4 regions of the Cytobacillus sp. Bac17 genome follow, and region 2 is predicted to be linked to each of the others. Evidence: riboswitches for the same ligand, from Rfam matches in the RefSeq annotation. Region 2 holds a riboswitch; each other region holds the start of a gene.

Region 1 (5,291 bases), on a different contig from region 2:
ACTGAACGTGCCATTTTTTTATATTCAGAAAAGAAATTCACATCATCATACTTGTTTTGCTTCATTTTATGCAACTCCTAAAAATATTAGTTAGCCTCCTAAAATTAAAACAGCATCTAATTCAGGAGGCTATCTATCTCCTTCTAACCATTTCTTTCACCTCATTAAAAATAACTGTACCTAATATAACACATTGCTTATTAAACAAACCGCCCCGTTTGTCTAATAGTGTCTTTAACAAAAGAAGCACTAATCCTTCCTGGATTAATGCCCTATTAGATGCAAAAGCAGTCATGTGTAATCAGCTTATATGAATGTCTGTTCCATACTGAGCTAATTGCAGCTTCCTTGCCACAGATTGAGATGCTAAGTTGTCCTTAGAAGTGCTATATAGAGCAATGCGTCCTTGTATCTGAACTTCTGCAGCCCAGGCCTTTGCAACATCTGCACTGTATGCTCTTCCACGGTAGTCTTCATGTGTAAACAAACTTGCTTCGTCGGCTTTTGAAGTCTTCCTTGCACTACAGCAAATTGAAACTGGTATATTGTCTTCAATTATTACAAAACAGGGTTGCTTGTATTCAAAGTCTTCATAGGTATATGGAAACTGAGACTTTAAAATTTCTTTGTTTTCATGAGTTATTTTAATTGCTCTTGAATAAGTCCTGTCCCTTACATCAGGAAATACATACGCTGGCCCAGTCCATACATTGCTTAAAAGATGGTCAATGCTTAATGCCTTTATTATTTTCCCTGGATGAGCACCAGGGTTAGCTCCTATAACTTGGTCTAACTTCTCTACAGTACTCTTATCCAGTGAGTTTGAATACCTTACTATACTACCCATTCTAGTGGCACCAATGAAAATTCGTGGCGCTGCACCGTAAGGGGGTTCATTCACAGCTATCACTCGATTTTCACTATCATGTCTAAATAACACATTCACATGAAGCTCCATCAATTCTAAATCAGAGATCATACTATTCCTCCGCAATCTTCATTTCTGTCTAATATTCAAGATTACACTGTCATCTCCTGCAGCGTTTTCATTTATAGTCCAATCCTATGTATGGATAATTCCTTTATCTCTTAACAACCATATCTATATTTTTAGAGCTAAATCAATAAAATCCCACCTATTTTTCCAATTTCTAACCTGCCCAGTTTGTAAAAAAAAGCTGCCTGGTTTAGGCAGCTCTCTTAAGCACTAAAGAAGCAATCCCTCTCATCGCAAGATTGATTGGGATTGCTTCTTTATAAAACATGCTGCAGTAAAAGACAATAGGACCTGCTATAGCAGGTCCTCACAAATTAAGCCGTTGCAGTTGCAGCGTATTTTTCTTCCAATGTCTTCTTTAACAATGAAGCTAACTCAAGCATTCCATATTTTCCAGCTTTCGCTTCTGCTTCAGAGTTATAGTTTGTGTTTGTATTAATATCATAAGTAAAAATGTCACCTTCAGCATTTCTGATAAATTCAATGCCAGCGACTTGAATATGATTCCTGGCCAGAACGTCTTTATATTTTTCTAAAATTTCGTCCTCAAAACCTTCAATGATCTTGAACTTTGGCCTCTCTTCTGCTTCTTCTCCAACAGGGCAGAATAAGTCGCCAATCTGGCATGCGTCCGCAGGGCATAGTTCAAATCCTTCCGATGTATCAACCCTGACGGCATAAACAAAGTTGCCTCCGACAAATTCACAGCGGGTGATATAGCTTTCAGGAGATTGAATATATTCCTGAATAAGGGTAATGCCATCAACAGGCTCTTCGAAGGAAGGTCCCTCCACATAAGCTTTTAGAGCTTCAATACTATGGAATAATTGAACACCCAGGCCTTTACCGGCACGGTTATGCTTCGTGATAAACGGCTGTCCGGCAAATGCTTCGGCTGCCTTAATAATATGTTGTTTTCCAACCGCTGCAATCGTTTTGGGAGTCCTGACACCAGATTTGTTTAACTCCAAGTACTGCAAAACCTTACTAACTTCAAGCTTCAGAGCGCTCGTTCCATTCAACACTGTACGGCCATGTGCTTCAAGCCAGGCCAATACTTGTCCCGAAAATTCAGCTGCAAAGCGATGATCACGGGTATGAGAAGAAGCACTCATCCGGCTATAGAAGATTCCTTCTGGAGGTTCTGCCGATAAATCTACCGTTCCTTCGTCTAAATGCCATTCTTCATAAGGAACACCCAGTTCCTCCAGCCTTTTTGTCAAATGGACTGTCCACTCACTATTTTCATGAATTACATATACCTTGCTCATTATTATGGCCCCTTTCTAGCTCTTTATTAAACTGCGTTTTTGTTCCACTAATGGCATAACCGTCTTTGCAAAGCGTTCCATTTCCTCCAGCTGAGGTGAAAATTGCAATAATAATAAGTCTAGGCCAGCTTCTTCATATTGTAAAATCCGATCAGCAATTTGCTCTGGTGTTCCTACTAAGTTTGGCCGCAGACCTCTGTTAGAGACAGAGTAATCCTGCAGCTGAATCTGCTGCTCTAATTGTGACTTTGTAGTGAAATCCTTAAAACCGGCGTAACCGCTGGAATCCTTCACAGCCGTGATTTTTTCAAGCTCAGCAAGAGCTTCTTCTTCTGTATCACGGCAAATAACATAAGCAGCCATTCCGAAAGAACTGAATGGCGCATTGCCCGTTTGTTCACGCCGTGCCTTCATTTCTCCTATTTTCAGATCAATCTCCTCAGCCGTTCCGCCGTGCATAACATAAGCATCACATTTTTCTGCAATGGTCTGCTTGCCTTTTTCGCTTTCACCGCCTGCATAAAGAATCGGGTTAGGTCTTTGAACTGGCTTTGGAGCAAGCTTCGTGTCCCTTAAGTCGTAAAATTGACCGGAATAATGGAAGGTTTCTTCCGTCCATAACCCTTTTAGAACATCAATGAACTCCTCAGTGCGGGCATAACGCTCATCATGTTCTGTAAAAATACCGCCATATTGACGCGCTTCTTCGGCCCACCAGGCAGAAACCACATTTAGAGTAAAACGGCCGTTGCTGATTTGATCAATATTGGCTGCCATTTTTGCTGCTACAGCAGGATTATGAAAACCAGGGCGGACCGCGGTCATAATTTCAATTTTTTCCGTCACGGCTGCAAGTGCGGCTGCCGTGGACCAGGCTTCAAGAGAATCATGGTCCGGTCCTTTAATATCATTTAAATATAATTCAGCTATTAACGTAGTCGAGTATCCCCATTTTTCAGCCGACTGAATGACGTTTTTAGCATATTCAAAGGTTGGCGGCATATTTTCGTCTTCTACATTTCGCAGCCAGCCTCCAAAAATCGGCAACCAGAAACCATATTTCATTTTTCTTCTCTCCTCTTGCATTTTTAAATATCTACTTTTCGCATAACTTAAGTTGGATTTATAAACAATTAAAAAACTCTCCTCCTAAGAAGAGAGTTTTATCAACCCTCTTCTCATCTTTCAAGCGATGCGCTTGCTGGAATTGGCACAGTATTCATCAGAACCTGCTGCCGAGGCTTCAAAGGGCCAGTCCCTCCACCTCTCTGGATAAGAAGAAAATATTCAATTTTTTAATTAATTAAAGCGATAATAATTTAAATTCACCCAATTGTCAATCAATTATTTCTGAACTCTAAATACTAATAAGGATTATCCTTATATAATGACACTCTTAATACATATCCTTCTGGGTAAAATTCCAAAACGCAACAGCAAGACAGGCGGCAGCCCAAATCCCAAGCATGGTTAATGAAAATGGCAGTGACATCCCTTCAATCGGCGGAGCTTGACCTTCTAAGTAGTTAATCAGATCAAAGTTCAAGTTCACTAAATACTTGGAGCTCGTCCAGCTCGAACCGATAGAAGATAACAGGGTGCCTGCGATTAACACGGCCATCATCGCCCCAATTCCAGTCGCTGTATTTTTCACCAGAACCGATATCATGAGGCTTATGGTTCCAACAACCGCTGTTACCACCCAGGCAAGCCCAACTGACATCAGCAGGTATTCCCACATCGACAGGATATGGATGTATTCCGTTGAAAACTCACCAGATGCAGAAGCTTGAAATCCGGTCAAAATAGGTGCAGTCCAGCCATCATAACCGAGCACGATTCCTGAAACCCCATAACAGACAATCACGGTTGCCGCCATCAGCAATGACGTATACAGCAAAACCGTCAGCCATTTAGCCATCAGGATTCTCCATCGTTTAACCGGCCGGGACAGCAATGTTTTGATGGTGCCATCATTATATTCCCCGCTCACAATATCAGCCATTATAATAATAATGAATAAAGGCAGGACAAGCGTAATTCCCTGTGAGAAAAAGATGCGGATAAACGTAGGGGCTCCAGGATAGTTTGGGTTAATATCGTTGTCCAGATAATACTGCTTTTGCTTCAGATCAAATTCAAGGAACTGTCTAAACTCGTCCTGGATTCCGCTCGATGCCAGCCGATTTTGCCGATCGACAATCTCCTGCTGAAGCTCCACTCTCCAGTCCAGAGTACCCTGTTTTTCGATTTTCTCCTGTATCTCCCGGTATTGTGCGTATGTAAACATAGAGACTAGAATGACTAAAATAACGATGACAACCGCCATGCGTTTTTTGGAAGCAATCTTCATCACTTCATTATGAATCAGGCCAACCATATTTGGATTAGACAATATGATCGCCTCCTGTCAAACTAATAAATAGATCCTCCAATGTCTGCACTTTCCTTTCGATCGTCCATACATCAATACCCGCCTTCATTAAAGCTTCATTCAGGAGCGAGGTTTTGCTATCATCCATAAGAGTGTGTATAGTATGGTCATCATATAGTTCTGCAGCCTGGACATATGGGGATTCTTTAAGAATAGCAAGTGCACGAAAAGAATCACTGACTCTCCAATCCACACCAGATGACAGTGCACCAACTAAATCGCTGACGCTGCCGACCTTCACGATCTTCCCATGGCTCATAATAGCCACACGGTCCGCCAGCAACTCGATTTCACTTAAAATATGACTGGATACGAGCACCGTTAGGCCCGTATCATCGACCAGCTTCCTGATAAATGTCCGCAGATCTTTGATTCCCATCGGGTCCAGTCCATTTGTAGGTTCATCCAGTATCAGCACATCCGGACGGCCTAACAATGCTTGTGCAATACCAAGGCGCTGACGCATTCCCAATGAATAGGTCCGAACCTGATCATCAATTCTTACAGTCAGATCAACCAAATCAATGACCTCTTGGATCCGTTCTTCATCCACATCAGGCAGCATCCGTGCAAAGATTTGCAGGTTTTC
Region 2 (5,291 bases):
GGAATGCTGAATGGCCAGCTGCAGATTCCTCGCTTCGACTTTGTCCGCGAATAAATCTGCAGGATTCTCGGTCATGATCATTTTCTGTCCCTCCTTTTTGAAAAATGGCACTTTTCCATCATTATACAATACATGTTTGGATTGACATATAGGATAAATTTCACTCTATGCAAACTGTGAAAAGGATCCCTTGTCAGGTATCAAACTCATAGGAGCTTTCTAATTTCCTCTCCAAGGATGAATATGCCTTCCTGCAGTTCCCCCAGCGAGGCATAAGCATAGGAAATTCGTATAAAATGATTCGGCCCGTCACTGTATATGCTGCCGGGATTAATCAGCAGTTTTCTTAAAATGGCCTGCCGATATAGGCTTCGAATTGGAATACTGGACGGTACTTTCAGCCATATAAAAAAACCTCCTTCCGGAGAATTCCATTCTGCTATCCCGGACAAGTGAGCATCTAATGTATTCAGGGCAGTATTACGACGAATTCTCAGCTGCTCACGTACCCTTTCCATATGCTTTTGATAGAGGCCGGTGGACAGCCATTTTTCAGCTACCCTTTGTGAAAGTGAACTTGAACCATAGTCAGTCTGCATTTTAAGATCTGCAAGCCGGTCGATAACAGGTTCAGGTGCTGCTACCCAGCCTATTCGAAGTCCGGGACTCAATGTTTTTGACAAGCTTCCCATATAAAGGACCTGGCCGTTTTTGTCCATTGCTTTTAATGGTGGAGGGGGCATTTCATCAAGCCATAGCTCACGATAAATATCGTCTTCCACAATTGGCAGCTGTTCTATTCTGCAAACATCAAGCAGTTCCCTCCGTCTTTTTTCTGTCATTAAAATTCCAGTCGGGTTATGGTAGGAAGGAATCGTATATAAAATGGATTTCCCTTTTTCATATTTCTTCAAAGAGATGCTTTTCGTGATAACTCCCTCTTTATCCATCGGCAATCCTTTTAAATTCATGCCTGATGACCGGAAAAGCTGTAAAGAATATAAGTAAGAGGGCTTTTCCAGAAATACGGGTGCCCCTCTTTGCACAAGGCCCAATGAAACAAGCTGCAGGGCTTGCAGCCCTCCAGAAACAATAAGTATCGAGGAAGGAGAAGCGTCTATTCCAGATGCTGCCAAATATTCACTAACTGCCTGTCTTAATGGCAAATACCCCTTTGGTTCCTCATAACCGAGTTCACTCAATTCATCAGCAGCTTCCTTTAGAACTTTCTGCATCGTTTGCACAGGGGAAATCTCAGGGGAAAGCTCTCCTTTGCTGAGCTGTATAAAAGCGGGATCCATTTCTAAATCATTAATTTCTTGAACGATTTTTTCGCTGGCTCTGTGTATCCCTGTATCGATATATTCACTCCAGTTGGCAGACTGCCTTGAAGCGAGCAAGGTCCAAGTATTATTAATAACCTTTGTGCCAACCCCCGTTTTCCCTTCTATTAGTCCATCTGCAGCAAGTTCTTCCAGAGCAGTGATAATTGTGCTTCGGTTTACTCCAAACTCCTCAGCCAGTTTCCGCTGGCTTGGAATTCTACTTCCGATTGGCCATTCCCCTTTGGAAATCTTTCCTTTAATAGTCTCAATAACTTGCTGATATTTTGGCAATTGTGCTGTATCCATCCATATAACCGCCTTTATGAAAATTGGCTGGCAAAATTCTTTCCTAATTGGTTGAGGACATTGTATCAGTTATTGATTATCCTGAAAAGCAGCACAGATAATGGCTGGAAATGTTGATAAGGGGGATGAAGTTGGCAAATAAGAAATTTATGATTATCGGGGCGCATAGTTCTATCATCATTCTTTGGGCATCCGCATTCCCGGGAATTCGGGCTGGGCTTGAATCGTACTCCCCTGAGCACCTTGCCCTTTTTAGACTTTTAGTTGGTTCGGCTGCACTTGGTGTCTTAGCACTGCTGACAAGGATGCGTCTTCCGGATATAAAAGATCTTCCTGCTATTTTTATACTTGGATTCCTTGGTTTTACGGTTTATCATACAGCTCTCAACATTGGGGAAAAAACAGTAAGCGCAGGGCCGGCAAGCTTGATTGTATCAATGACTCCGATCTTTTCGGCTGCGTTGGCTGCTTTATTTTTAAGGGAAAGGTTTGGAAGGGTCAGGTGGACTGGTTCCGCAGTCAGTTTTGCTGGTGCCGCACTTATTTCGCTTGGTGCAGGAGGAGGGTTTGAAATCCAAACCGGTATTTTATTTGTCCTGCTTGCTTCCATTTCAGAAAGCATCTATTTCGTGTTTCAGACTAAATATTTTAATAAATACGGATTTTTGTCATTTACATCCTATACGGTATGGGCAGGGACTGGTTTTATGCTGATTTATCTTCCTGGGCTTGGTAATGAGATCTTTCATGCATCGGCCGAATCCACTTTAAGTGTCATCTATTTGGGGATTTTTCCAACGGTAATTCCATATATTGCCCTAGCTTTTCTTGCGTCCATAGGAGGGACTTCTGAAGCGACAAGCTCTCTTTATCTGACACCAGCAATAGCATTTGTCATTGCTTGGGTTTGGCTGGGAGAGGTGCCGACTATGTTATCCGTTGCGGGTGGTATAATCGCTCTGGCAGGTGTGATGATTATTCACCGTAAAGACAGCTCTGTTAAAGTAACGGAAATTTTTAAAAATGGCCCAAGTGAAAATATTTGAAAAATAATGATTGACATCCTTTTCTTTATGGTGGTAAAGTAATAAGCATATTAAACAACCGAATAATAAAAATCTTCTTATCCAGAGAGGTTGAGGGACTGGCCCTATGACACCTCGGCAGCGGACAAAAGTGTACCGTGCCAAATCCAGCAAGCGTAGCTTGAAAGATAAGAAGAGGACCATTGATAAATGCCGCCCTCTTCTTTCTTTAGAAGAGGGTTTTTGTTTTTATCCGAAAAAAATGCATCAAGATTCTATTCATAAACATATGAATAATTCTTATCGAGAGAAGCAGAGGGACCTGGCCCAATGAAGCTTCGGCAGCAGGCAGACTGCACTGTGCCAAATCCAGCAGGCGATAGCCTGAAAGATAAGGAGGGGACTTCAAAAAACCTCTTCTGTTAGAAGGGGTAAATTTCAGGATATAATTCTTAGTTTTCCCATAGGATTAATTATATATAACATTTAGAAAAGGAGAGATGCTGAATGATAGAGTTTCAGAATTTAAAGAAAATCTATGAAAGCGGAGGACAGCAGGTAGCTGCTTTAAATGGAATAGACTTAAAGATTAACAAAGGTGAGATTTTCGGTGTGATCGGCTTCAGCGGTGCGGGAAAGAGCTCTTTGATCCGCTGTGTCAATTGGCTGGAGAAGCCGACTTCAGGAAAGGTCATTGTCAGTGGACATGATCTGACGGCTTTATCTGTAAGAGAAATTCGCGAAGTGAAAAGAAACATCGGGATGGTCTTTCAGCATTTTAACCTTTTAAATTCGAAAACAGTGTTTGCCAATGTGGCGATGCCGCTCACACTGGGTAAGATCCCTAAAGATGACATCAAAAAGCGTGTCCATGAACTATTAGAATTCGTGGGGCTTGCAGACAAGGCAAACAGCTATCCCGATCAGCTGTCAGGCGGGCAAAAGCAGCGGATCGGAATTGCCAGGGCGCTGGCGACCCAGCCTTCCATTCTATTATGTGATGAAGCAACTTCAGCGCTGGATCCGCAGACAACCAGCTCTATCCTGCAGCTGCTGAAAAAAATAAATAAAGAATACAACATTACTATACTGATCATTACCCATGAAATGTCTGTAATCAGAGAGATCTGTGATCGTGTCGCTGTAATAGAGGCAGGAAAAATTATCGAAGAAGGAACCGTCTTCAATGTCTTTTCATCACCAAAGACGCAAACAGCGAAAAACTTTGTCAGCACTGTCATGAATGATCAAATACCTGACTCCATTAAAGAAGTGATTGAAAAACAGCAAGGGCTTCAAAAGGTATTTAGAATCAACTTTGTTGGAAATTCTGCCGGGCAGCCGCTCCTCTCGCAGGTTGCCAAAAAGTTTAATATCGACTTCAACGTCCTGTTTGGAAATATTACTGAACTTCAGGGAACACCGTTTGGCAACCTGATTGTCGAATTCCAGGGTCCGGACAGTGAAATCAGACGTGCTATTCAGTACATCAGCCAGGAAAAAGTTTCAATAAAGGAAGTGACAACACGTGCTAGTTAATCAGGAAAAAATCATCGAAGCCTTAATCGAAACGATTCAAATGGTGGCATTCTCATTGCTGTTTTCAGCTGTTATCGGACTGCCGCTTGGTATATTGCTTGTCGTAACAAGGAAAGGGCATCTGCTGGAAAACCTCGTTGTTTTTAATATCATAAACAGCATTATTAATATTTTCAGATCAGTTCCCTTCATCATTTTAATGGTGGCCATTATCCCCATTACCAGGCTGATTGTCGGAACATCAATAGGTACGGCTGCAGCCGTAGTGCCGCTAGTCTTTTATGCCGGGCCATATATTGCAAGATTAATAGAAAACTCATTGCTTGAGGTAGATCCGGGAGTCATAGAAGCTGCAGAAGCAATGGGAGCAACACCAGGCCAGATAATATTAAAATTCCTGATTCCGGAAGCACTTAGTTCGCTGGTATTAGGCTTTACAATTGCAACAATCGGATTGGTCGGAGCATCAGCCATGGCTGGGGCAGTCGGAGGCGGCGGGCTTGGTGACCTCGCCATTACCTACGGCTACCAGCGATTCGATACAACAGTCATGCTGATTACCGTTGCGATCTTAGTTGTCATGGTTCAGGGCCTGCAGTCATTCGGAAATATCTTATCCAAAAAAATCAGAAGAAGATAAATAAGGAGGAAATACATCATGAAAAAACTATTCTTAACATTCATTATTTTAGCATTGGGTGTGTTCACTGCAGCATGCTCAAGCACAACTGGAGGAGAAGAAACAAAGAAGATTAAATTAGGTGTAAGCGGTTCTGATACACGCATCTGGGACTTTATTGCAGAAAAGGCTGAAAAGGAAGGCATTGAAATTGAAGTTGTGACATTCTCTGACTATGTGCAGCCCAATGTTGCCCTTGCAGAAGGCGATCTTGATGTGAATGCATTCCAAACAGTCGCTTATTTTGACACTTTTATTAAAGAGCATAATATGGATCTTACCCCAATAGCGACAACTGTTTTAGCACCAATGGGGCTTTATTCTGAAAAAGTAAAATCGGCAGAAGACATTCCGGAAGGCGGCAAAATTGCCATTCCAAATGATGCTTCAAATGGCGGAAGAGCCCTTCTTTTACTG
Region 3 (5,291 bases), on a different contig from region 2:
ATGGTCCCATATTCGTTTATCCTGAGCTGCTTCACAAATTCCTTCAACATGATCAAGTTCCATAGGAATTAACTGCACAACATTGTTTTCTAATTTTCGCATGCTATCACTCTCCTTGAATCAATTAAAACCGATTTCTGGTATGATAAAAATAACCAAAAATGAATTTTAATATAATACCAGGGAATGATTTGATGGAGCTTCAAATTCTGCTTTCGGAAAATGGAATAAAGTATAAAGAAATCTATGAACAAATTCGGCTGGCGATTTTAGATAAAAAATTGTCAGCTCATGCAAGACTTCCTGCAAAGCGGAGGCTGGCTGAACAATTAAACGTAAGCATCATAACTGTTCAGATGGCTTACGAACAATTGCAGAGTGAAGGGTACTGTTATTCAGCAGAACGCAAAGGCTATTTTGTTTCTGAAATTCAGGATGAAATGCATTATAGTCAGATTAATACAATGGGCCTGGAGAAAAGAGATCAGCAAGAGTTTCTCATTAATTTTAAAAATGGGCAGATAGATGCCTCTGCATTTCCTTACAAACAATGGAATAGACTTTATCGAAAAGAGCTTAAGGAATCCAATGCCAGCAATGGCCCGTGGCAGGGTGAATATTCTTTGCGTGTTCAAATTGCACAATACCTTCAGCAAGCTAGAGGGCTAGCCTGTCAGCCGGAACAAGTGTATCTATTCAGCGGATTTCAGCCGCAGCTGTTAAATGTCTGTTTGTTTTTTAAGCGGAAAGCCATCGGGATTGAAGATCCAGGTTTTATTCGGGCAAGATCTGTTTTTGATCAATTACAGCTGCCTTGTTATCCGATTTCTGTGGATGAGGATGGATGCTGTGTGCCTGATGCTGAAGAGCCAATAAAATTATTGTATACGACACCTGCTCATCAATACCCTACCGGTACAATTATGTCTATTGCCAGAAGGATTGAGCTGTTAAATTGGGCAATCAAACAGGACGCTTATATTATCGAGGATGACTATGATTCTGAATTCCGCTACAAAGGGGCACCAATCCCGGCATTGTCCCATTTGGATTCAACCGGGCGGGTACTGTACTTTGGCACCTTTTCAAAAACATTGCTGCCATCACTTCGGATCAGCTATCTGATTATGCCAGTATCTCTGCAGCAAGACTTTGAAAAATTTAATGCTTACCAAAAGACGAATGTTTCAAGAATCGATCAGCAGGCTGCTGCAAAATTTATGGAAGAAGGACTTTATACATCTCATATAGAAAAAATGAGAACGTTATATCGATCCAAGCGGAGCTGTTTAATAGAAAGCCTGTCAAAACACTTAGGAGACCACTTTGACATCATTGGAGATACAGCGGGCTTGCATATCATCGTGAAATTACCCGAAGGATTGACTGAAGCGAAAGCAATTGAACTGGCAAAGTCGGCAGGTGTTGAAATCGATGCTGTTTCGCCTATGTATCAGCTGCACAAGCCAAACCATCATGTGATGATTGGATATGGCGCACCCTCGATGGACGAGATTGAGAGAGGAGTCCAGTTAATCACTAAATCATGGAAAAGTTGTCTGAGCAACTAAGCTAAGCTATAAATTCCACAATTTAAAAGGGCGTTTATCCTACGGGATAACGCTCTTTTGCCGAAGCAGCAAACATACACATCTTTTCCTTAACCGCTGCCATAAAATCAAACATATTCATCCCCTGGATTTGCTGAAATTTATACAAGTCCTGGTTATAGTACATATGAATATGCCTGCCGGTGATTCCCCTTTTTTCTTCAATGGAAGTTAAATTGATATACGCAAATTCTTCAACTAAATCCTTGGTTGTTCCTGATGCAGGAATTCCATAAAACAGCAGTCTTTTGTTTGTTGCCGCAAAGAAGCCTGGATGCGGTGCTAAACAGAAATGAGCCACTAATGAACAGCTTAGACATTCAATAATGGTTTCACCTTCATACAATACATGTTTAACCTGATTTTTAACGCTACTCATGGAACGTCCCCCCTTAATAAACTATCAAACCGCTGTCTTCACTGCCAGTATCAGCCCAGTAGACCAATCCAATTCTGTAATGTCCAGGTCAGGTCTGTCCTGCAGTGTTTTCAGGAGTTTAGTGGCTTTGATCCGAAATTCTTCAGGCAATTTCTGCTGCGGAAACACATCATGAATCACATAAAAACCGCCGATATTTAAATGATCCAGGGTTTTGTCCAGAAGCTCAAATTTCCCTGGCCACGTATCTGCAAAAATAAAATCGAACCTTTCCGACAGGTTTTGAATAAAAGCTGCTCCGTCCTCACAGCAAAATGTAATTCTGCTGTCATACCCGAGGTTTTTTTTCGCGATGGATTGAACTGTCGAATCTATGTCAACGGTCGTTAGCTTACTGCTTTCATCCATCCCATCTATGATCCAGGAAGCAGATGCCCCCGTACCTGTGCCCAGCTCCAAAAAGCTTCCTCCTGGTTTGGAGGCAGCCAGCCCCTTTAGTAAAAACCCTGTTTTTCGATCACATGATTGCCCGAAACCCAGCACATCAGAATCCTGTAATATTCTCGAATATGCTTCCGGTACCTGTATAACACTGTTTTCCATTTTGTTTTTCCTCCTCTTTCTTCGTTATTATCTAAACCGAGATCAACCTAAAAAGAACATCAAAAAAAGGCCTCTTTATAAGAGGCCTTTATTATCAAAAACGACCTCTTATCTCCCAGAGCGTCAACTCTGTTGGAATTAGCACCTTCCTGACATAATCAGGGGTTGCTGAGGCTTCGCAGGGCCAGTCCCTCCACCTCTCTGGATAAGAATTTGTATAAAATATTATTTTCAACCAAGTATTGCATATTTTTTGCAAGATGGCAATACTTTAATTCTTTTAATCTAATGAACTGCTTCCTCTCCCTGATAAATTCGAAATGCCGGTACAATCGTATCCGACACAATCTCTTTCCCTTTTTCCCGGATGAAATCCAATTTATAGTACGCATCAAACCTCTGGCTGATCTCTGTTTTTACCAACTCAGGCGGAGTAACGACGATGAATTGAAACTTCAGCTTATCAGCTACAGCGAAAATCGGGTCAAGCACATGGGCAGAAGCCGCTTGTCCGAACGGATTATCACAGACTAACGGAACCCAGCTTTGATCAGTTTCACTCTTAACCGAAAGAAGCATCATCATCATGACCATGCGGGCAGATAACTTTTGGCCGCCGCTGCCATCCGATTTAGTCTTTGAACCCTGGTTGATCGTCTGCCAGGTTGAATAATGCTCACGCTGCGGTTTTCCATACATGAAGGCATTATCAGTACGCATATTATATACCAGCAGTTCCGGGTAACGATTCCTGAGGGAGACAAATAAAATCTGCTCATCACTGATGAGCTGTTTGATTTCCTGATCCAGCTCCAGATTATGGTCATCAATCATCTCGAATCGTTTCGTAATTTTGTTAATGGCCGAAACAAAATGCTGTTTCAGTAAAGGTTCAATATCTTCCGCTTTTTTAGGCAGGATGTCTTCTTTGAGCTGGACGAGCGGGAAAGACCCTCGTTCATTCTTCAGCTTCATTTTCGCAATCATCGAGCGAATCGCTTCCGAAATACTCATCACCTTCATACTCGCACGGCTTGCCCAGAAGTTTTGCGCCTTTTCTGCCCGTTCTTTATCGCGTTCCAGCTGCTCTAAGCCGCTCTGTGAGAAGCGCTTCATGTTTTGGACAACACTTTGAATATGTGCGTAATGCCTTGTATCCATATGATCAAGCGTAGTTAAGACTTCATTCTTAAAGCGGATCTCCCAATCCTTGCCTTCAATATTGAGTTTTAAATTGCGCAGGGATTGTTCAATTTTTGCGTGCTTCTCCTGGCCTTCATCCTGGATACCCTGATGTTTTTCACTCCAGGAAATGATGCTTTGCTTTCCCTGGCTCTTTATTTTTTCAATATCTTCATCCGTAAAAGCTGCTGCTTCCTCTTTAAGGATTACGGATAGATGCAATTGATTGTTTTCAAATTCAGCAATGTTTTGCTCCGTCTCTTTTTTGCGCTCTTCCGTTTTCTTAATTTCTGCATTCGTCTGTTTGGTCTGGTCTGTAATCTCAACCGTCTTCACTTCCAGATCAAGTTCTTCCCATTCTTCAGGCTGTTTATCATGCTTGGCCACTTTTTTAACAGTCTTATCACGCTGCGCCTTCGCATGCTTTAAAGAAGTGTCAGCAACTGTTACAGTTGTTCCCTGCTCTCGCTCTTCTTTCTCTGCTGCCTTTGTTTCCTTTGCAGCTGTTTGAACCATCTTTTCCAAAATACTCATAGGTTCATCCGGTACAGACGCATCCTTCCACTCTTCGTTAAGAGCATGAAGTTTTTTCTCCAGCTTCTTTTGCTGTTTTTGCTCCGATTCTCTTGTCGCCTGGATCGCCAGCAATTCACTGGCTTGTTCTTCTTTTGATTTTTGCAGCTGTTTAAGCTCCTCAATGCTTCCAATGATTTCTTCCAGCATATGCGATGATAATCGCGGAACCTCTTCAGAAGCTTCTGCTTTCTCAGCGGCTGGAAAAACCGCACCATCAATAAAGAAGCTAATCTCCTTAATATTTTGCTCAGCTGATAGCTTCCATTCCAAGTACGTTTGGCTCCACTTTTCCTGCAGATCAATGATGGTCTGATGCTCGTTTGCAAGCTCTTTCTGTACACTTTCGAAAGCTTCCTTTTGTTTCTCTTTTTCCTGCTTTACCCGTTTATTTTCAAGGTGCAGCGACTTTTCACGATTAAAGCTTTCCAGAGACTCCACATCTTTAGATAGATTTTCAATCTTTTCCTTCGTCTTTTCAAGCTGATCTCTAAGTCCCAGCTGCCGTTCTTTTTCTTTTTCCTCCTGAACGATGATGGCCTGTAATTCGTTTTTCTTGGAAAGCAGGGCTTCTTTTTCCTGAAGCAGCGCTCTTTCAATATCACCGGCAAGGTCATTGGAAAGGAAACGGTCGATTTCTTTTAAAATGCGGCGGAGAGAACTCTCTGTTTGTTCCATTTCTAGAAGTGCATCTTTTTTTTCTTCTATTTCTTTGGCAATCTTAATTTTCCAGTTCGTGAACTGATTTTTATTTGTCAGAAGTTCCTTCTCCGTACCGGTGATCATCACAAACGTATTTTGCTGATTTTCGCCCGCCATTTCTTCCCTCATAAAAATCGGGACAGGGCTCTTAAACATTCTTCCTGCAAGGACCTGTTTATTCACTTTTTCCCATTGCGGCCTGCTGACCACTAAGCCGTAGGGCAGGAGCGGATGAGTGAGCA
Region 4 (5,291 bases), 130 kb from region 2:
GAGACGATACAGCCCTCTTCTTATGAAGAGGGTTTTTTCATAATATCAGACTTTTTTCTTTGAAATTTGATAACTGTCTAGCTCCAGGCACCTTGCATTTTTCTTAGTTTTTCGATAAGAAATACTAAAATTTTTATAGAGGAGAGAAAGCAATGACTGATAAACAAAAAAATTACCGTTTTGAAACAATTGGAGTGCATGGGGGACTGAAGCCAGACCCTGTAACTGGCGCAAGGGCGGTACCGATTTACCAGAACAATGCTTACCAGTTCAAGAATACAGATCACGCTGCAGATCTCTTTGCTCTTAAAGAGCCAGGATATATTTATAGCAGGATACATAATCCGACTGTAAGTGTATTTGAGGAAAGAGTGGCCTTGCTTGAAGGAGGAGTTGGTGCCCTGGCTCTTGCAAGCGGACAATCTGCCATTACGCTTGCCATTTTAAACATAGCTGAAGCAGGGGATGAAATTATTGCTGCGTCCAATTTATATGGCGGTACTTATAATTTGTTTGCAGTCACACTTCCCAAGTATGGAATTAAAGTGAAACTGGTTGATCCAAAAGAGCCGGAAAATTTCCGTAACGCGATTACAGATAAAACAAAGGCCATCTTTGCCGAAACGATAGGGAACCCAAGCTTAAAAATCCTGGATATTGAAAAGGTAGCAGCAATTGCACACGAGAATGGTGTGCCGCTGATTGTCGATAACACTTTTGCTACACCTTATCTATGCAGGCCGATCGAACATGGGGCTGACATTGTTATACACTCTGCGACTAAATGGCTGCTAGGCAATGGAACAACAATGGGAGGAATTATTGTAGACGGAGGAAAATTTGACTGGAATTCCCATAAGTTCCCGGGCTTTACAGAGCCAGATCCCAGCTACCATGATATTGTCTATAGCGAAGCAATTGGCGAGGCGGCTTATATTATCAAAGCACGCGTACAGCTTTTGAGAGACTTAGGGCCTGCTATGAGTGCGCAAAGTGCATTTCAATTCACACTGGGGCTTGAAACTTTGCATGTACGGATGAAAGAGCATGTTGCCAACACGAAAAAAGTAGTGGAGTATCTAGAGGCGCATCCAGCTGTTAATTGGGTCCTGTATCCTGGAAATGAAAGCCATCCGGATAAAAAATTGGCGGATAAATACATGCCGAAAGGAGCAGGAGCTGTGGCTGTGTTTGGAATTGCTGGCGGAAGAGAAGCAGGTGCCAAGCTAATAAACAGCCTGAAGCTTTGGGCACATGTGGCAAATGTCGGGGATGCAAAGAGCCTGATTATCCACCCTGCAAGTACAACTCACCAGCAGCTTGATGAAGAAGGTTTAAAAGCTGCGGGAGTGCCGGAGGATCTAATTCGAATTTCTATCGGAATCGAGAATGCGGAAGATTTGATTGAAGATCTGGAACAGGCGATCGAAGCAGCTGCAGGCATTACATCACTTTCTGCAAAAGCATAAAGGAAAATTTACCATTCATTTTTTTCCGAAAGTTTAAAATTTCTTCGTTGACACCTTTTTGATGGCTATGATACGATAGCAAACGTAATTAATAAACTGCTTAATTTATTAAAATATTAATTGAATATAAATCGTTACGCTCTTATCAAGAGAGGTGGAGGGAAGTGCCCTATGAAGCCCGGCAACCGTCAATTATTTGAAATGGTGCCAATTCACTCAAAGCATAGCTTTGACAGATGAGAGAAAGGACTTAATTTTTAATGCCTTTCTGCTCATGTGCAGAAAGGCATTTTTGCTTTTAGCGCATGAAAGCCTATAAGGAGTAAAAAATAGGGGAATATAAGCAGTCTAATAATTATAATCTGTATCTTTCGATTAAAGAGGTGACAATTCACGTTGATTTCTATAAAAGATGTACAGAAGATTTTCTCTTCAAAAAAAGGCCAGGTAAAAGCTGTTGACAATGTAAACCTGGAAGTAAAGGAAGGAGAAATCTTCGGAGTTATCGGATATAGCGGTGCAGGTAAAAGTACCTTGATCCGCATGCTGAATGGGCTGGAGCTTCCTACCCATGGCAGTGTGACAGTTGCAGGAAATGAGGTTTCAAAGATAAAGGGAAGCAAGCTAAGAAAAGCGCGTCAGGAAATAAGCATGATCTTCCAGCATTTCAACCTATTATGGTCGAGAACGGTAAGAGAGAATATCGCTTTTCCGCTTGAAATTGCTGGTGTTTCCCGGCAGGAAAGGCTGAAAAGGGTAGACGAGCTCATTAAACTCGTTGGCCTCGAAGGAAGAGAAGATGCCTATCCTTCCCAGCTCAGCGGCGGTCAAAAACAAAGGGTTGGAATTGCTAGAGCCCTTGCCAACAATCCAAAAGTACTGCTTTGTGATGAGGCGACATCTGCACTTGATCCGCAGACTACAGATTCCATTTTGGAGCTGCTTGTTGACATCAATGAGCGTCTGGGCTTAACGATTGTCCTAATTACTCATGAAATGCACGTTATCCGTAAAATCTGCCATCGGGTTGCAGTCATGGAAGGCGGCCGAATTGTTGAAATCGGGCCTGTATTGGATGTATTTAGGAATCCCAAAGCTGTGATTACAAAGCGGTTTGTACAGCAGGTGACAGAGCCTGAAGAAACTAAGGAAACGATTGATCATCTGGTCGATTTGTATCCAAAAGGAAAAGTAGTGCAATTAGGGTTTGTCGGCGAATCAGCTGAACAGCCGTTGATTACAAACCTGATCCGTAATTTCCAGGTAACCGTAAATATCCTTCAAGGAAAGATTTCCCAGACACAGAATGGTTCTTACGGTACTTTATTCATCCATGTTGATGGAGAAGCAGAGGAAGTTGCAAAAGCCATTGAATTTATTCATTCTCAGCAGGTTGGCGTGGAGGTGATTTCCAATGCTTAACGAATGGTTTCCAAATGTGAAATGGGATTCCATGTGGGAAGCTACAATGGAAACCCTATATATGACAGCTATTTCTGTTCTCGCAACTTTTATTTTAGGTGCAATTCTGGGATTGCTGCTCTTCCTGACTTCCAAGGGTAACATCTGGGAAAACGCAGCAATTAATAAAGTTATTTCTGCTTTCGTCAATATATTCCGCTCAATTCCGTTTATTATTCTGATCGTGTTATTGATTCCATTTACCAAGTTTCTTCTAGGAACAATGATCGGGGAAGATGCAGCACTGCCTGCATTAATTATTGGTGCCGCCCCTTTTTATGCCCGTATGGTGGAAATAGGCTTGAGGGAAATAGATAAAGGTGTAATTGAAGCGGCCAAGTCTATGGGGGCAAAAACAAGCACGATTATCTGGAAGGTTCTGCTTCCGGAATCAATGCCCGCCCTTGTTTCAGGAATTACCGTTACAGCCATCGCGCTTGTTGGCTACACGGCCATGGCCGGTGTCATCGGTGCTGGCGGACTTGGAAACCTTGCTTACCTGGAAGGATTCCAGAGGAGCCGCAGTGATGTGACGCTTATGGCGACTGTCATTATTCTAATCATCGTATTTATCATCCAGTTTATTGGAGATATCATAACAACTAAATTAGACAAACGTTAAGGAGAGATTCATATGAAAAAATGGTTATCACTTGCTCTTGCACTTGCAGTAGCACTTGTTCTTGCAGCTTGCGGAACGTCAGAAGAAGACGGCAATGCCGGTGAAGGCGGAGAAAGTAAAGAAAGCACTAAAATTACAGTAGGGGCTTCCAACGTCCCACACGCTGAAATCCTTGAAGAGGCAAAGCCATTACTTGAAGAAAAAGGCTTTGAACTTGATGTTGTACCATTCCAGGATTATGTATTGCCAAACCAGGCTCTTGAGTCTAAGGAGCTGGATGCAAACTATTTCCAGCACATTCCTTACCTTGAGTCACAGAAAGCTGAACATGGATATGATTTTACAAATGCAGGCGGAATTCATATCGAGCCAATCGGAGTATATTCTCAAAAATATAAGAGCCTTGACGAACTTCCTGAGGGTGCATCTATCATCATGAGCAACTCAGTAGCAGACCATGGCCGTATACTTTCCATGCTTGAAGCAGAGGGACTTATTACTTTAAATGAAGATGTAGAAAAAACCGAAGCAACTCTGGAAGATATTAAAGACAATCCTAAAAAGTTAAAGTTTGATACTGAATATGAAGCTTCACTTCTTCCTCAAATCTACAATAATGAAGAAGGGGATGCAGTCCTGATCAACTCCAATTATGCAATTGATGCCGGATTGAATCCTCTTAAGGATTCAATTGCAATTGAAGACAAAGATTCCCCATACGTAAATGTAATTGCTGTCCGCTCAGGCGATGAAGAAAAAGAAGGAATTAAAGCTCTTGTAGAAGTGCTTCGTTCTAAAGAAATTCAGGATTTCATTCTTGAAAAATATGAAGGTGCCGTTGTACCGGTATCTGAGTAAGAGTTAAAAAAGCAGGCGTCTATGCGCCTGTTTTTTTTATAGTATAGGTATAATTTTTGAACGTCGATAACAGTCCAGTTCTAGCGCCTGCCTCCTCGAAGGTCGGGAGTGGGCAGGGCGCTTCCGCTTTAATTGCCATATCTCAGGCCCGCTTCCCGTATAGATTGAATAGTAATCAAACATACTAACCTTGAAACTATTTCGAAATGGAGTGGAGCCGAATGGAACATTATCATGAACCTTCAAACTCGATAGAAGCAGCCCTTCATGACTATAAAGTTGGATTGGGTGTTTTCACTGAAAAAATGCCTGATTTAGCACAGCATTATAATGCTTTTACAGAAGCCTGTTTTAAGGAAGGGGTTTTATCCCAAAAGGAGAAGCAGCTGATTGCCCTTGGAATCAGCTTATATTCTCAGGATGAATATTGCATTATTTATCATACGAAAGGATGCATCGATCAAGGTGCGTCAGAAGAAGAAATTCTAGAGGCAGTAGGAGTTACTGCAGCTTTTGGCGGCGGTGCCGCAATAAGCCAGGCGGTTACGCTTGTCCAGGAGGCTATGACAGAATTAAATCAGCAAAATCATTAATAAGCAGCTCCTGCTCAATAGCAGGAGTTTTATTTTTTTTATGATAATTTCAGAAAATTATTGAAACAACCATTAATCCAGAGGATATGGCCAGTATTTTAAGAATGCGCATTATGAAAGCGCCTCATGGGTTCTCGTTCCTTATTTTGCTAAAAAAATCAGGTTTTTTCCGCTTTGTGCGGGGTATATGGTGAGTGTTAAGATTTTAGATGTAAAACTAAATGCGAAAGCATAAAAACCGAAAGGATTGATTCATTATCAGTCAGTTACAGCTGAACTACACGAGTG

The links. A riboswitch is a leader RNA that binds a small molecule or an ion and turns the genes downstream of it on or off. The one in region 2 is predicted to bind S-adenosylmethionine.
Region 1: it holds a riboswitch for S-adenosylmethionine, as region 2 does, so the genes downstream of both, NR125_RS24555 (LLM class flavin-dependent oxidoreductase) here and NR125_RS08955 (methionine ABC transporter ATP-binding protein) in region 2, are expected to answer to the same signal.
Region 3: it holds a riboswitch for S-adenosylmethionine, as region 2 does, so the genes downstream of both, NR125_RS01745 (O-methyltransferase) here and NR125_RS08955 (methionine ABC transporter ATP-binding protein) in region 2, are expected to answer to the same signal.
Region 4: it holds a riboswitch for S-adenosylmethionine, as region 2 does, so the genes downstream of both, NR125_RS08305 (methionine ABC transporter ATP-binding protein) here and NR125_RS08955 (methionine ABC transporter ATP-binding protein) in region 2, are expected to answer to the same signal.

Annotation. Positions count from the first base shown of each region.
Region 1 covers NZ_JALJRC010000032.1:38,353-43,643, reverse strand. Annotated here, with positions in the region: gene NR125_RS24570 (class I SAM-dependent methyltransferase) at 1-65, opposite strand, end outside; gene NR125_RS24565 (GNAT family N-acetyltransferase) at 302-979, opposite strand; gene NR125_RS24560 (ATP-grasp domain-containing protein) at 1,312-2,268, opposite strand; gene NR125_RS24555 (LLM class flavin-dependent oxidoreductase) at 2,284-3,333, opposite strand; SAM riboswitch class I at 3,444-3,547, opposite strand; gene NR125_RS24550 (ABC transporter permease) at 3,665-4,648, opposite strand; gene NR125_RS24545 (ABC transporter ATP-binding protein) at 4,656-5,291, opposite strand, start outside.
Region 2 covers NZ_JALJRC010000004.1:198,560-203,850, reverse strand. Annotated here, with positions in the region: gene NR125_RS08970 (PAS domain-containing sensor histidine kinase) at 1-81, opposite strand, end outside; gene pdxR (MocR-like pyridoxine biosynthesis transcription factor PdxR) at 207-1,631, opposite strand; gene NR125_RS08960 (DMT family transporter) at 1,763-2,677, shown strand; SAM riboswitch class I at 2,752-2,851, shown strand; SAM riboswitch class I at 2,954-3,054, shown strand; gene NR125_RS08955 (methionine ABC transporter ATP-binding protein) at 3,164-4,195, shown strand; gene NR125_RS08950 (methionine ABC transporter permease) at 4,185-4,835, shown strand; gene NR125_RS08945 (MetQ/NlpA family ABC transporter substrate-binding protein) at 4,854-5,291, shown strand, end outside.
Region 3 covers NZ_JALJRC010000001.1:343,190-348,480, forward strand. Annotated here, with positions in the region: gene NR125_RS01730 (GNAT family N-acetyltransferase) at 1-102, opposite strand, end outside; gene pdxR (MocR-like pyridoxine biosynthesis transcription factor PdxR) at 162-1,571, shown strand; gene NR125_RS01740 (PH domain-containing protein) at 1,606-1,989, opposite strand; gene NR125_RS01745 (O-methyltransferase) at 2,014-2,592, opposite strand; SAM riboswitch class I at 2,698-2,804, opposite strand; gene NR125_RS01750 (coiled-coil domain-containing protein) at 2,878-5,291, opposite strand, start outside.
Region 4 covers NZ_JALJRC010000004.1:71,066-76,356, reverse strand. Annotated here, with positions in the region: gene NR125_RS08310 (O-acetylhomoserine aminocarboxypropyltransferase/cysteine synthase family protein) at 153-1,469, shown strand; SAM riboswitch class I at 1,609-1,712, shown strand; gene NR125_RS08305 (methionine ABC transporter ATP-binding protein) at 1,866-2,891, shown strand; gene NR125_RS08300 (methionine ABC transporter permease) at 2,884-3,552, shown strand; gene NR125_RS08295 (MetQ/NlpA family ABC transporter substrate-binding protein) at 3,565-4,410, shown strand; gene NR125_RS08290 (carboxymuconolactone decarboxylase family protein) at 4,632-5,003, shown strand.